Regions from separate parts of the Pantoea sp. nfd-35 genome, predicted to be linked through region 1. Evidence: predicted binding sites of a transcription regulator. Region 1 holds the regulator's gene; the other holds the start of a gene.

Region 1 (7,331 bases):
TCGGCAAAAACATAGAGTTGAAATAACGCTGTGTGACAAATAAATCCCTTAGCAAGGTCACTGAGTGAACATTTTATCAGCAGGTGCCGTGAGGGCTTTTTACAGTCCGCAGAATTATATATAAGTTTTGTGAAACATTGAGGTATGGGATTGTCACAAAATGGTATCATCTTTTTAGAACGGTGAGCGCATTACAAAAAAGATGGAACCGATTCCTTACGCTTGGAAGTAATTGAACTCATTCAAACTATTGTTGCATTCAGAATGCATTTTCATTGTTTTGTTATAAACGTTGCACAATGTAGCAGCGCATTTGTCAGTAAAAAAGTGTACGCCGGGCAGTGGTCACGCCTGAAATTAATTAACGCATAAAAATCTTGAGACGAGCGCATGAGTAAGCATAAAGGGAACCTGTGGCGGCGCGTGAAGCCTGTAGTGATGCGCATTGTGTTTATTTGGCTGGGGCTGTGGCTGGCGGGCATTCTGCTCTTTTCGTTCATTCCTGTCCCCTTTTCAGCCGTGATGGCAGAACGTCAGGTAGGTGCCTGGTTCAGGGGCGATTTTGGCTACGTCTCTCATTCGGACTGGGTAGGAGCAGATGAAATTTCACCCTGGATGAAACTGGCCGTCATCGCTTCTGAAGATCAACACTTCCCCGACCATTGGGGGTTTGACGTAGCGGCAATCCGGTCCGTACTGGACGACAGTGACAGCCGGATGCGTGGAGCATCCACGCTGTCACAGCAAACGGCAAAAAATCTGTTTTTATGGGATGGCCGGAGTTGGGTGCGTAAAGGACTGGAGGCGGGATTAACCGTCGGGCTGGAAACCGTATGGACCAAACGGAGGATCCTGACGGTTTATCTGAATATCGCGGAGTTTGGCAAAGGCACGTTCGGGGTAGAGGCGGCTTCACGCCGCTTCTTTCATAAACCTGCCAGCCGATTAACCCTGTCCGAAGCGGCGCTGCTGGCTGCTGTCTTGCCTAATCCGCTGCGCTTCCGCGCAGATGCACCTTCAGGCTATGTCCGTCAACGCCAGCAGTGGATCCTGCGCCAGATGCGTCAGCTGGGTGGCGAAGGCTTCCTGCAGCGCAATCACCTGAACTGACGTTAGTCTTCGTCGAATCCGGCTTCAAACAGTTCAATGACGGCAGCCAGGGCTTCCGTTTCCTGTGGACCGCTGGCTTCGATCTCAATATGACCGCCTTTGGCCGAATCCAGCATCAGCAACGCGATAACGCTGCTGGCTTCGGCCTCTGTTCCGCTCTCGTTACGCAACAGCACTTCGGCATCGAAACTCTGCACCAGTTCAAACAGCTTCATAGCAGGACGTGCATGCATGCCGAGCTTATTTCTGATTTCCACGGTTTGCTTAACGGTCATGATTTACGTTTTTCCAGCGTGCGATGACGAGACTGTACATTTTTACCCCGCGAGCGGAAATAGTCAGCCAGCTGTTCGGCAATATACACGGAGCGATGTTTGCCGCCAGTACAGCCAATCGCCACGGTAAGATAGCTACGGTTGTTGGTTTCCAGCATCGGCAACCAGAGTTCCAGATAGCTACGCGTCTGATATATGAAGTTATGGACTTCAGTATGGCGATCGAGGAACGCGGCCACGGGCCTGTCCAGACCGGTCATGGGACGTAATTTGGGATCCCAGTGCGGGTTAGGCAAAAAGCGCACGTCGAAAACGTAATCTGCATCAATAGGAATGCCGTGCTTGAAGCCAAACGATTCGAACACCATTGTCAGCTCACGCTCACGTTTACCCAGCAAGCGGGTACGCAGCATCTCCGCCAGTTCGTGTACCGACATCTCTGAAGTATCAATAATCAGATCGGCACGGGAACGCAGCGGCTCAAGCAGGTCGCTCTCTTCGTCAATCGCGCTTTCCAGCGACAGATTCTTGCTGGATAAGGGATGCAGACGGCGCGTATCACTGTAACGGCGGATCAACGTGTTGCGATCGGCATCAAGAAACAGCAACTGCGGTGAGAATGCTGAAGGCAAACTGCTGAGCGCCGTCTCAAAAATCTCAGGAGATTCGGGCATATTGCGTACGTCAATACTCACGGCCGCAGAGATATTGCGCTCGACCAGTGATTCAGCCAGTTGAGGCAACAGCACCACTGGCAGGTTATCAACGCAGTAAAAACCCATGTCTTCCAGCGCGCGAAGCGCCACTGACTTTCCCGAGCCTGACCGACCGCTGACGATCATCAGCACCATGACCTTCTCTCCCGTTTTAAAGCCGGCTTACGCCGGTAAATCACGCGCTTTATTGCTCTGTTTGTGCTTCGGTAATAATCGCATACAGTTCTTCATCGCTCTGCGCGGCACGCAGGCGACGGCAAACCGTTTTATCCGCCAGTCGTTTTGCCACTAACGACAGCGTATGTAAATGGGTTTTACACTGGTCAGCCGGCACCAGTAGCGCAAAAAGCAGATCGACAGGCTGGTTATCCACGGCATCAAAAGCGATGGGTTGCTCCAGGCTGATAAAGACGCCTACGGCCCGTAAAGTATCTTCCTCCAGCTTGCCGTGAGGGATCGCGATACCGTTACCGATACCGGTGCTCCCCATGCGCTCACGGGTTAGGATCGCTTCAAACAGCGTTTGATGCGGCAGGTTGAGCTGCTTAGCGGCCAGTTCGCTGATAATCTCCAGCGCCCGTTTTTTGCTTTGGCAGTGTACGCTACTGCGGGTGCAGTCTGGCGAAAGCACCGTGCTCAGTTCCAGTGTTAAATCATTGTTCATTGTCGTTTCACTTGCGAGTTCACATAGCCATCAACCCGGTACGTAAACATCACGTCGCGGAATAATGGCGCTGGCACAGATGACAAAACGGGGCGGTTAATCCGCCCCATCCTTTCAGCTTTGCGCGCCGGGCGCGCCTGCCAGCGTGAAGGTTAGTGTTTTTTTAGCTTGTCTTTATATTTGGTCAGTTGACGGGTCAACTTGTCAATCAATCCGTCAATTGCCGCATACATATCTTCCGCTTCAGATGTGGCGTGCAGCTCGCCACCGTTGACGTGCAGGGTTGCATCAGCAATCTGCGTCACCTTCTCAACTTTCAGGACAACATACACCTGATTGATATGATCAAAGTAATGTTCCAGTTTGGCAAATTTCGTTGTCACGAACTCACGCAGGGGTTCGGTGATTTCAACATTTTGCCCGGTAAGGTTCAGCTGCATAGGTCTTCCTTCTCATTTCTGTCAAACCAGCTGTTTACGCTGATTTGAAGGCGGTATGGACAAAGACTCGCGGTACTTAGCGACGGTTCGACGTGCCACTATTATCCCTTGATCAGATAACATGGAGGTCAGTTTACTGTCACTCAAGGGCTTGGCGGGGTTTTCCGCCGAGATTAATTTTTTCACCAGCGCACGAATAGCGGTAGATGACGCTTCTCCGCCACCTTCAGTATTAACATGACTGGAGAAAAAATACTTCAGTTCAAAAATGCCTCGTGGGCTGTGAAGGTATTTTTGCGTGGTCACGCGGGAAATCGTCGATTCATGCATGTCCACCGCCTGGGCAATATCGGCCAGCACCATAGGACGCATAAACTCTTCACCCTGGTCAAAAAAGGCCTGCTGCTGTTCCACAATACAGCGGGAGACTTTTAACAATGTCTCGTTACGGCTTTCAAGACTTTTAATCAGCCAGCGGGCTTCCTGCAAATTACTGCGGATAAACTGACTGTCGCTGTCGTTGCGTCCGGCTCCGCCCATGGCGGCATATTGCTGGTTGATCTTCAACCTGGGCAGGCTGTCGGTATTCAGCTCGACCGTCCAGCGCGTCGTCACTTTACGTACCAGCACATCGGGAATCACGTATTCGGGTTCACCGGTGTTAATCGACTGACCCGGGCGCGGATCGAGCGACTGAATCAGCAGCATCGCCTCTTTCAGTACGTCTTCTTTCAGACGCGTTACGCGCATCAGGCTGCGGAAATCGTGGTTCGCCAGCAAATCGAGATGGCTGCTGACGATCAATTTTGCTTCCGCCAGCATCGGCGTTTCAGGTGCATACTGCGACAGCTGCACCAGCAGGCAGTCGCGCAAATCACGCGCGCCGACGCCGACAGGATCGAAACGCTGAACGCGCTTTAACACGGCTTCGACTTCGTCGATTTCCAGCTCGTCGTTACCGATACTGTCGAGAATCTCTTCAAGTGAAACGGTAAGATAACCGGTGTCATCAATGGCATCGACGATAGAGGTCGCAATGGCACGGTCGTTATCGCTGAAGGGCGTTAACTCGACCTGCCACATAAGATAGTCCTGCAGTGACTGTGTGGTTTCGCCCTGATAAATCGGCAGCTCGTCATCCTGATAATCGGTGCCGGTTCCTGAAGGCGTGCCTGCGGTGTAAATCTCGTCCCACGTGGCGTCAAGCGGCAGCTCTTCAGGCATGTCCTTTTGTTCCAGCGCTTCTCGGGTATCCAGTCCCGCTTCGCCTTCCTGATACTCTTTCGCGTCTATTTCATCGTGCAGATCGGTTTGCTCAAGCAGGGGATTGCTTTCCAGCGCCAGCTGTAACTCTTGCTGGAGTTCGAGCGTAGAGAGCTGCAGCAGACGTATCGCCTGCTGCAGTTGTGGGGTCATCGCCAGTTGTTGGCTGAGCCTGAGTTGCAAACCTTGCTTCATAGACAGGATGGATATTCCCGGGTAAACATCAGTATTAACGACACCTTATCAGAGTCTGAACTCTTCACCCAAATAAACCCGTTTAACTTGCTCATCTGCAAGGACTTCATTCGGCGTACCGTGCGCAATCAGGTTTCCCTGACTGACGATATAGGCGCGTTCACAGACCGCCAGCGTTTCACGCACGTTGTGGTCGGTGATGAGAACACCAAGGCCACTGTCACGCAGGTGTTCAATGATTTTTTTGATGTCGATAACGGAAATCGGGTCGACCCCGGCAAAGGGTTCATCCAGCAGGATAAATTTCGGATTCGCTGCCAGCGCACGCGCAATTTCTACGCGACGGCGCTCACCACCCGACAGCGATTGCCCCATATTGTCGCGCAGATGAGCAATGTGAAACTCTTCCATTAGCTCGTTAGCCCGATCCTGTCGCTGCTCTTCGGTTAAGTCATCACGAATTTGCAGGACCGCCATCAGGTTGTCGTAAACGCTCAGGCGACGAAAGATTGAGGCTTCCTGCGGCAGATAGCCAATGCCGCGGCGCGCACGCGCATGAAGCGGCAGGATGCTGATATCTTCGTCATCAATAATGATGCGTCCCGCATCGCGCGGAACAATGCCCACCACCATGTAAAAGGTGGTCGTTTTACCCGCACCGTTTGGACCCAACAGCCCGACGATTTCACCGGACTTTACCTGCAGGCTGACGTCTTCAACCACGCGGCGGCCTTTATAAGCCTTTGCCAGGTTTTCTGCGATTAATGTGGCCATAGTGATCAGTTACTCTTTTTTTCGCTGTTGGTTGACGCGGGCTTATCCTGCAACTGCGACGGCACCAGCACGGTCGTTACGCGCTTGCTCTGGCCCTGGCTGTAAGCCTGCATTTTTTGCTCTTTTACCAGATAGGTGATGCGGTCGCCTTTGATGTTGCTGTCCAGTTGCTCAATGTAGGCGTTGCCGGTCAGCTCAACAAAGTCATTGGCAAGCTCATAATGCAGTTTGGACGCATGACCCTGAACCGGTTTGCCGTTGTCCTGCATCTGGTAAAAGGTGGCAGGGTTACCGTAAGCATCAACGATGGTTTTTTTACTGTCACCGCCCGGACGCGTGACCACCACTTTATCCGCAGTAATTTTGATCGATCCCTGGGTGACAATAACATTACCGGTGAAGGTCGCGACATTGCCTTGCAGATCCAGAGACTGATTCTCAGAGTCGATATTGACGGGTTTGTCCGAGTCACCGGTCAGCGCCAGAGCAGGCAGGCTGGTTGCAAGCAGCATACTGGCCAGTAAAAACTTAATGCGGTTTTTGTTCATTTTGAATTTCATAAGAAGTTTTGACCTTTTCGATTAACTCGGCGTTCTTTGTCCGTAAATTACCGCGCATTTTCATACCGGTAGAGTTAAAACTGCGGCCATATAACGTCACCTGGTCGTCAGAGGCGACGTCCTGCGTGACAAGATTGACCTGAGCGTTATCCGTTTTAATTCTCTCAAGCTCAGAATCTGGAGCCAGAGCATTCAGCTCAACATGGCCGTACAGATACAGCATACGATCTTTGGTAAGCTTTGCTTTATCTGAACGTACCGTCCAGGTCGGCATTTTATTTTCGTCATAGGTAGTCATCACCGGATTATCAAACCAGCTTATTCCGCTGTCTTCGTAATAGGTGACTTTGTCCGATATCAGCTTATAAGCCAGCCCGCCTTGCGGGTTGTAGACTACGGTATGCGAATTGGCACTAGTGTAGGTTGGCGTTTGATCATTATTCGCTACCGGCGCGCTGTTGTCGCCATCCCGGTTAGTGAAATTCCAGCCAATAAGCACCAGCGCAATCAAGGCCAGACCCAACGTTATCCAACGCCTGCTTTTACTCATACTGATTGCCCTTTGGCATCCTCGAATTTATTTTGCGCCATTAAGATGAGATCGCACAGCTCCCGCACCGCGCCGCGCCCACCGGCAATACGGGTAACGTAGTTCGCGCGCGTCAATAGCAATGGATGGGCATCGGCGACAGCCACGCTTAGCCCGACTTTCGCCATCACTGGCCAGTCAATCAGATCGTCGCCAATATAGGCGACCTGATCGTCAGAGAGCGACAGTGTATCCAGAAGTTCACCATAGGCCAAAAGCTTATCTGATTGCCCCTGATAAAGGTGGCGAATCCCGAGCGTTTTACAGCGGTCTTCCAGTAATTTGGCCGTGCGGCCGGTAATAATAGCCACTTCGACGTCAGAGGTCAGCAGGCAGCGAACGCCATAGCCATCGCGCACGTTAAAGGTTTTCAGCTCTTCGCCGCTGTTCCCCATATAAATCAGGCCATCCGACATCACACCGTCAACGTCGCAGATCAGCAGGCGAATTTTACTGGCGCGCGTCATGACATCTGAACTGACCGGGCCGTAGCACGTTTCTAAAGTGGCATTTTCCGACTGCATTATGTCTTCCTGTTTACACTACGCCAGCGCGCAGCATGTCATGCATATGTACCACACCCAACAGACGGTCGTCATCGGCCACCAGCAGGGAAGTAATGTTTTTGGTTTGCATCAAATTCAGCGCATCCACCGCCAGCACGTTAGGCCGCACGCGAATGCCACCCCGGGTCATGACTTCAGCGATAGTGGCGTGTTGAAAATCAATGCCCATATCAAAGATG
Region 2 (7,331 bases), 880 kb from region 1:
TCCTGGAAGCAGGGCATTTATCACTTCAGCACCGTAGTGCCTCGTCGTCACGCCTCAGTGTAAAGTGAACCGGATTTGCCTGGAACACACACCTACACGCTTAAACCGGGACAACCGTCGCCCGGCCGATATAGCCTTCTCCGTCCCCCCTTCGCAGTAACACCAAGTACAGGAATATTAACCTGTTTCCCATCGACTACGCCTTTCGGCCTCGCCTTAGGGGTCGACTCACCCTGCTCCGATTAACGTTGAACAGGAACCCTTGGTCTTCCGGCGACAAGGTTTTTCACCTTGTTTATCGTTACTTATGTCAGCATTCGCACTTCTGATACCTCCAGCATGCCTCACAGCACACCTTCGACGGCTTACAGAACGCTCCCCTACCCAACAACGCATAAGCGTCGCTGCCGCAGCTTCGGTGCATGGTTTAGCCCCGTTACATCTTCCGCGCAGGCCGACTCGACCAGTGAGCTATTACGCTTTCTTTAAATGATGGCTGCTTCTAAGCCAACATCCTGGCTGTCTGGGCCTTCCCACATCGTTTCCCACTTAACCATGACTTTGGGACCTTAGCTGGCGGTCTGGGTTGTTTCCCTCTTCACGACGGACGTTAGCACCCGCCGTGTGTCTCCCGTGATAACATTCTCCGGTATTCGCAGTTTGCATCGGGTTGGTAAGCCGGGATGGCCCCCTAGCCGAAACAGTGCTCTACCCCCGGAGATGAGTTCACGAGGCGCTACCTAAATAGCTTTCGGGGAGAACCAGCTATCTCCCGGTTTGATTGGCCTTTCACCCCCAGCCACAGGTCATCCGCTAATTTTTCAACATTAGTCGGTTCGGTCCTCCAGTTAGTGTTACCCAACCTTCAACCTGCCCATGGCTAGATCACCGGGTTTCGGGTCTATACCCTGCAACTTAACGCCCAGTTAAGACTCGGTTTCCCTGCGGCTCCCCTATACGGTTAACCTTGCTACAGAATATAAGTCGCTGACCCATTATACAAAAGGTACGCAGTCACCCCCATAAAGAAGGCTCCCACTGCTTGTACGTACACGGTTTCAGGTTCTGTTTCACTCCCCTCGCCGGGGTTCTTTTCGCCTTTCCCTCACGGTACTGGTTCACTATCGGTCAGTCAGGAGTATTTAGCCTTGGAGGATGGTCCCCCCATATTCAGACAGGATACCACGTGTCCCGCCTTACTCATCGAACTCACAGCCTGTGCACCTTTGTGTACGGGAGTATCACCCTGTACCCTGCGACTTTCCAGACGCTTCCACTGATGCACAAGCTGATGATGGTTCTGGGCTCCTCCCCGTTCGCTCGCCGCTACTGGGGGAATCTCGGTTGATTTCTTTTCCTCGGGGTACTTAGATGTTTCAGTTCCCCCGGTTCGCCTCATACAGCTATGTATTCACTGCATGATAGTGTGTCGGAACACACTGGGTTTCCCCATTCGGGTATCGCCGGTTGTAGCGGTTCATATCACCTTACCGGCGCTTATCGCAGATTAGCACGCCCTTCATCGCCTCTGACTGCCAGGGCATCCACCGTGTACGCTTAGTCGCTTAACCTCACAACCCACAGGCGTTTATCTGTTTCACCGTAACGGCTTCACAGTTAGCTTGTAAGCTGTAAGCTTTTGAGAGACTCGAACGCGTTGTACTGTGTTCCTTATTACGGAGGAACACGACAATGCGTCGTTTCAAATTTTCAGCTTGTTCCGGATTGTTAAAGAGCAATATCTTAAACATGACTCGCAAGTCATTTTTAAGATATGTGGGCAACACCTTTCACCTGTCACCAAGCAAGTGGCGTCCCCTAGGGGATTCGAACCCCTGTTACCGCCGTGAAAGGGCGGTGTCCTGGGCCTCTAGACGAAGGGGACGTGAAATACTTGTGCAACAGACACGGGTAGTTTCACGTGAAGGTGAGATTGTATAATCAGGCGACAATTAATATTGTTACCGCACCCCAACGCGTAGACGCTTTGCTCATTACTTTTCTATCAGACAATCTGTGTGAGCACTTCGCGGGAAAGTATCTTCAGGTAAGGAGGTGATCCAACCGCAGGTTCCCCTACGGTTACCTTGTTACGACTTCACCCCAGTCATGAATCACAAAGTGGTAAGCGCCCTCCCGAAGGTTAAGCTACCTACTTCTTTTGCAACCCACTCCCATGGTGTGACGGGCGGTGTGTACAAGGCCCGGGAACGTATTCACCGTGGCATTCTGATCCACGATTACTAGCGATTCCGACTTCACGGAGTCGAGTTGCAGACTCCGATCCGGACTACGACGCACTTTATGAGGTCCGCTTGCTCTCGCGAGGTCGCTTCTCTTTGTATGCGCCATTGTAGCACGTGTGTAGCCCTACTCGTAAGGGCCATGATGACTTGACGTCATCCCCACCTTCCTCCGGTTTATCACCGGCAGTCTCCTTTGAGTTCCCGACCGAATCGCTGGCAACAAAGGATAAGGGTTGCGCTCGTTGCGGGACTTAACCCAACATTTCACAACACGAGCTGACGACAGCCATGCAGCACCTGTCTCAGAGTTCCCGAAGGCACCAAAGCATCTCTGCTAAGTTCTCTGGATGTCAAGAGTAGGTAAGGTTCTTCGCGTTGCATCGAATTAAACCACATGCTCCACCGCTTGTGCGGGCCCCCGTCAATTCATTTGAGTTTTAACCTTGCGGCCGTACTCCCCAGGCGGTCGACTTAACGCGTTAGCTCCGGAAGCCACTCCTCAAGGGAACAACCTCCAAGTCGACATCGTTTACGGCGTGGACTACCAGGGTATCTAATCCTGTTTGCACCCCACGCTTTCGCACCTGAGCGTCAGTCTTCGTCCAGGGGGCCGCCTTCGCCACCGGTATTCCTCCAGATCTCTACGCATTTCACCGCTACACCTGGAATTCTACCCCCCTCTACGAGACTCAAGCCTGCCAGTTTCAAATGCAGTTCCCAGGTTAAGCCCGGGGATTTCACATCTGACTTAACAGACCGCCTGCGTGCGCTTTACGCCCAGTAATTCCGATTAACGCTTGCACCCTCCGTATTACCGCGGCTGCTGGCACGGAGTTAGCCGGTGCTTCTTCTGCGGGTAACGTCAATCGACAAGGTTATTAACCTTATCGCCTTCCTCCCCGCTGAAAGTACTTTACAACCCGAAGGCCTTCTTCATACACGCGGCATGGCTGCATCAGGCTTGCGCCCATTGTGCAATATTCCCCACTGCTGCCTCCCGTAGGAGTCTGGACCGTGTCTCAGTTCCAGTGTGGCTGGTCATCCTCTCAGACCAGCTAGGGATCGTCGCCTAGGTGGGCCGTTACCCCGCCTACTAGCTAATCCCATCTGGGTTCATCCGATAGTGAGAGGCCCGAAGGTCCCCCTCTTTGGTCTTGCGACGTTATGCGGTATTAGCCACCGTTTCCAGTGGTTATCCCCCTCTATCGGGCAGATCCCCAGACATTACTCACCCGTCCGCCACTCGTCACCCGAGGAGCAAGCTCCTCTGTGCTACCGTCCGACTTGCATGTGTTAGGCCTGCCGCCAGCGTTCAATCTGAGCCATGATCAAACTCTTCAATTTAAGTTTGATTTGCTGAAACAAGTCCAGCGGTGCTCATCTGTAAAACGTCATAATGAATTTCATTATGTGTTCACTCGTGAGGCTTTGATATTTTTTACGTCCGGAGACGCTGATATCAATCCTGCGAGTGCCCACACAGATTGTCTGATAAATTGTTAAAGAGCAGTGCGAACAGCGGGTTAACCGTCTGTCGCGAGGTGGCGTATATTACGCTTTCCTCCTTCAGAGTCAACCTCTTTTTCAGAAGTTTTTCTCCGGCGGCTCAGTTGCCTGACCCTCTCAACACCGCATTCCGTAAGCCGTTGTGCCGTGTCGATGGAGGCGCATTATAGGGATCCGATTTAATTGCACAACCCTTTTTTTGGATCTTTTTACTGACTGCCGAGAAAACATTCACATTGATTAGATCACCAACGATCCGGCGCAAAATCCCCTTGCCAGTTGGTCACAATCGCATCAGGCTGCCGGTAAACACAGTAAAGGAGAGCACAATGACTGTAGCGTTACGTCCTTATAAACATCTCTTCCCGCAGTTGGGTCTGCGCGTCATGGTTGATCCCACCAGCGTTGTGGCGGGTGACGTAATCATGGAAGACGATGTCGGTATCTGGCCTCTGGTGGCTATTCGTGGTGATGTGAACCAGGTTCGCATCGGCGCCCGCACCAATATTCAGGATGGTAGCGTGCTGCATGTTACCCATAAGTCTGATGCTAATCCTGCAGGTTTCCCACTGGTGATCGGTGAGGATGTTACTGTCGGACATAAAGCCATGCTGCACGGTTGTACTATTGGCAATCGCGTACTGGTTGGAATGGGGTCAATTGTGCTGGATGGCGTGATTGTTGAGGATGACGTTCTGATTGGTGCCGGGAGCCTGGTTCCTCCCGGTAAGCGGCTGGAAAGTGGTTATCTTTATGTAGGCAGTCCGGTCAAACAGATCCGACCGCTGAATGAAAAAGAAATAGCAGGATTGCTCTACTCTGCCAGCAACTATGTCAGTTGGAAGAACGACTACCTGGCCGGCGACAGCCAGATCCATCCTTCATTATCGACCTGATCGTTACGGATACAGTCCTCCGCCTGATCTTCCAAATCCCAGCGATGGTCACGAAACAGTGCCATCGCATCCCCTTCCCCGAATTGTTGGTGTAAAGCCGTCACACTGATGGCACAGGTTAGCCCCATGCCATTGACCAAAACAGGGAAACAGACAGCCATTAATGTCGTATCCAGCGTTTCACGATCTGGAAACTGGATAGCCTGATTCACGACGACAGCTCCGCTTTCAATGACGCGATCACCGGCGCAATTTCCGGCATGATGCCATGCCATAAATGAAATGCATGCGCGGCTTGCCCCACCAGCATGCCTAATCCATCCGCAAGATGCGATGAACCCTGTTGTTGGCACCAGCGCAGAAAAGCGGTTAATCCGTTCTGATAAAACATGTCATAGCAGTGTAAATCAGCATGGATTAATGATGAGGGTAATGGCGGCACATCGCCATTAATGCCACTCGATGTCGCGTTAATCAGTAAATCAAATTGTTTACCACTCAGCGCATTAAATGAACATGCACTCACCGCCCCATACTGTCCGAACGCCTTTGCCATGCTTTGGGCACTCGCAGCCGTGCGGTTGACTAGCGTAATCGTCGTTCCCAGAGAAAGCAGAGGCAGGATAACGCCACGTGCTGCCCCACCAGCCCCCATCAGTAAGACACGATCGCCTGGTTTGATCATCGACAGACGCTGAAGATCGCTGACTAAACCAATGCCGTCCGTATTGTCGCCAAGAATCTGTCCGTCCGGGCACTTTTTCAACGTGTTAACCGCCCCCGAGGTAGAAGCCCGCTCGGTCAGTTGATCGGCATATTCCCAGGCCTGCTGCTTGAAAGGTAACGTGATATTTGCGCCCGCTCCGCCTTGGGCAAAAAACGTCGTAACCGCCTCGGGGAAACTATCCACAGGCGCTTCAATACGATCATATTGAAGGGTGATCCCCGTTTGTCTGGCAAAAGCCTGATGGATTTGCGGCGACTTACTGTGGCTTATTGGGTGACCAAAAACGGCAAAATGTGTCATCTGCTAACCCTGCCGTATCTGGTTGCCGCTGATGACGTCGCGGATCTCGGAGGGATTTAACCTGCCTCCCGTGTTCCCGTTGAGCACGGGGAACGCCGGACCAAACTGCCGTTTGACTTCATCTACTGTGCGACAGGGCGGCTGCCCTGAAAGATTCGCACTGGTTGACACCAGAGGCTTGCCAAACGCCCGGCACAACGCCTGAACGTCAGGATGATCGCTGACGCGAATAGCCAGAGAATCGAATTGTCCGGTTAACCAACGCGGCGTATGCGGTGCCGCAGGCACGACAAAGGTCACCGGGCCGGGCCAGCAGGCAAACATACGTTCACGCTGCATCGCCGTTAACACGTGATCGGAAACGTAGGGCATGAGCTGGCCATAATCGGCCGCTATCAGAATCAATCCTTTTTCCACGGGCCGCCGTTTCAACGCCAACAGCGCCATGACGGCCGATTCATTATCAGGATCGCAGCCCAGGCCGAATACCGCTTCTGTAGGGTAAGCAATGACTGCATGTTGCTTCAGATGGTTCACACAATCCTGGAGTGAGCCGGAAACTGGTTGATTTTGCATGATGATGTCTTACGTCTCTTCAATGATAGCTTTGCCACAACGTTTACTGGCGCAAAAAAGCCGGGTGCCTTGCGTGGTCTTTTTTTCAACTAAAAGTGGAAATTCACAATGCGGACAACGCCCGGCCACGGGTGTCAGGTTGACGGCAAACTGGCAGGCTGGATAGCGATCACAGGAATGAAACGTTTTACCAAAGCGCGATCGCCGCTGTACCAGTTTACCCTGCTGACACTGCGGGCAATCGAGAGTCGTCTCATCAGGTTTATCGATCGTTTCTGTGTAATCACATTCTGGATAATGGCTACAGCCAATGAACATACCAAAACGGCCCTGGCGTAATACTTTATCTGCGCCACATTGCGGGCAGGCGTGACCTTCCAGAACTTTCACAACGTGCCCGTCGGCCTGGTTGCCCAAGGGCCGAATGTAATCGCAGGCAGGGTAGTTTGCACAGCCCAAAAAAGGGCCGTGTTTTCCTGAACGTATAACAAGTTCTGCCCCGCAAGCGGGGCAGGGATCCTGTTTACGCACAGTGAAGAGTGCGGTTTTACTCATAACGATAATGCATCAGTGAAATTTAATGCAGCATACCTTCGTTGACGTCGAATAACAGTTCTTCCATTTGTTGGTAGGCATTTTCACATCCTGGGATGTTAAAAAGCACCATCAACACCACCCATTTAAGATCCTCAAGATCGAAATCAAGAGTATCAAGCGCCATGACACGTTCAATGACCATTTCTCGTGTTTCAAGGCTCAATACCTGAATTTGTTCCAGGAAGAGCAGGAAACCGCGGCTTTCGGCATCTAAACGCTTGCTCTCTTCATCTGTATAGATGCGCATGGAGAGCGGATCATTTGCCAGTAAAATTGGTGCGACCAGACCTTCCTGGTAGTCTGCCAACTTTTCTAACCAGTTCAACGCGTTATAAATGTCTTCGCGATGAAAACCGGCATCCGTCAAGTCATCTGTCAATCTGTCCTGATCAACACCCATTTCTGCTTCGTTGTGGATATAGGTCTCAAACAAGTACATGAGTACGTCGAACATGGCATGCCCTCCTCAATCGGACATAGCCG

What was found. Region 1 encodes sigma-54, which starts transcription at its own class of promoters, with help from an activator protein. Its sites were predicted from a motif close to GTTGGCACANNTTTCGCTNT; they were not measured.
Region 2: the regulator sigma-54 is predicted to act here: its motif matches at 3,787-3,806, upstream of P9J57_RS02305 (gamma carbonic anhydrase family protein).

What each region holds. Positions count from the first base shown of each region.
Region 1 is NZ_CP122403.1:4,008,553-4,015,883, reverse strand. It holds gene mtgA (monofunctional biosynthetic peptidoglycan transglycosylase) at 391-1,110, shown strand; gene npr (PTS phosphocarrier protein NPr) at 1,113-1,385, opposite strand; gene rapZ (RNase adapter RapZ) at 1,382-2,236, opposite strand; gene ptsN (PTS IIA-like nitrogen regulatory protein PtsN) at 2,286-2,765, opposite strand; gene hpf (ribosome hibernation promoting factor) at 2,918-3,205, opposite strand; gene rpoN (RNA polymerase factor sigma-54) at 3,227-4,663, opposite strand; gene lptB (LPS export ABC transporter ATP-binding protein) at 4,712-5,437, opposite strand; gene lptA (lipopolysaccharide ABC transporter substrate-binding protein LptA) at 5,443-5,997, opposite strand; gene lptC (LPS export ABC transporter periplasmic protein LptC) at 5,966-6,547, opposite strand; gene kdsC (3-deoxy-manno-octulosonate-8-phosphatase KdsC) at 6,544-7,110, opposite strand; gene kdsD (arabinose-5-phosphate isomerase KdsD) at 7,124-7,331, opposite strand, start outside.
Region 2 is NZ_CP122403.1:475,855-483,185, reverse strand. It holds rRNA gene P9J57_RS02320 (23S ribosomal RNA) at 1-1,571, opposite strand, end outside; tRNA gene P9J57_RS02315 (tRNA-Glu) at 1,810-1,885, opposite strand; rRNA gene P9J57_RS02310 (16S ribosomal RNA) at 2,049-3,590, opposite strand; gene P9J57_RS02305 (gamma carbonic anhydrase family protein) at 4,082-4,648, shown strand; gene P9J57_RS02300 (DUF1488 family protein) at 4,603-4,860, opposite strand; gene aroE (shikimate dehydrogenase) at 4,857-5,675, opposite strand; gene tsaC (L-threonylcarbamoyladenylate synthase type 1 TsaC) at 5,679-6,251, opposite strand; gene P9J57_RS02285 (DNA topoisomerase family protein) at 6,261-6,806, opposite strand; gene smg (DUF494 family protein Smg) at 6,829-7,302, opposite strand; gene dprA (DNA-protecting protein DprA) at 7,274-7,331, opposite strand, start outside.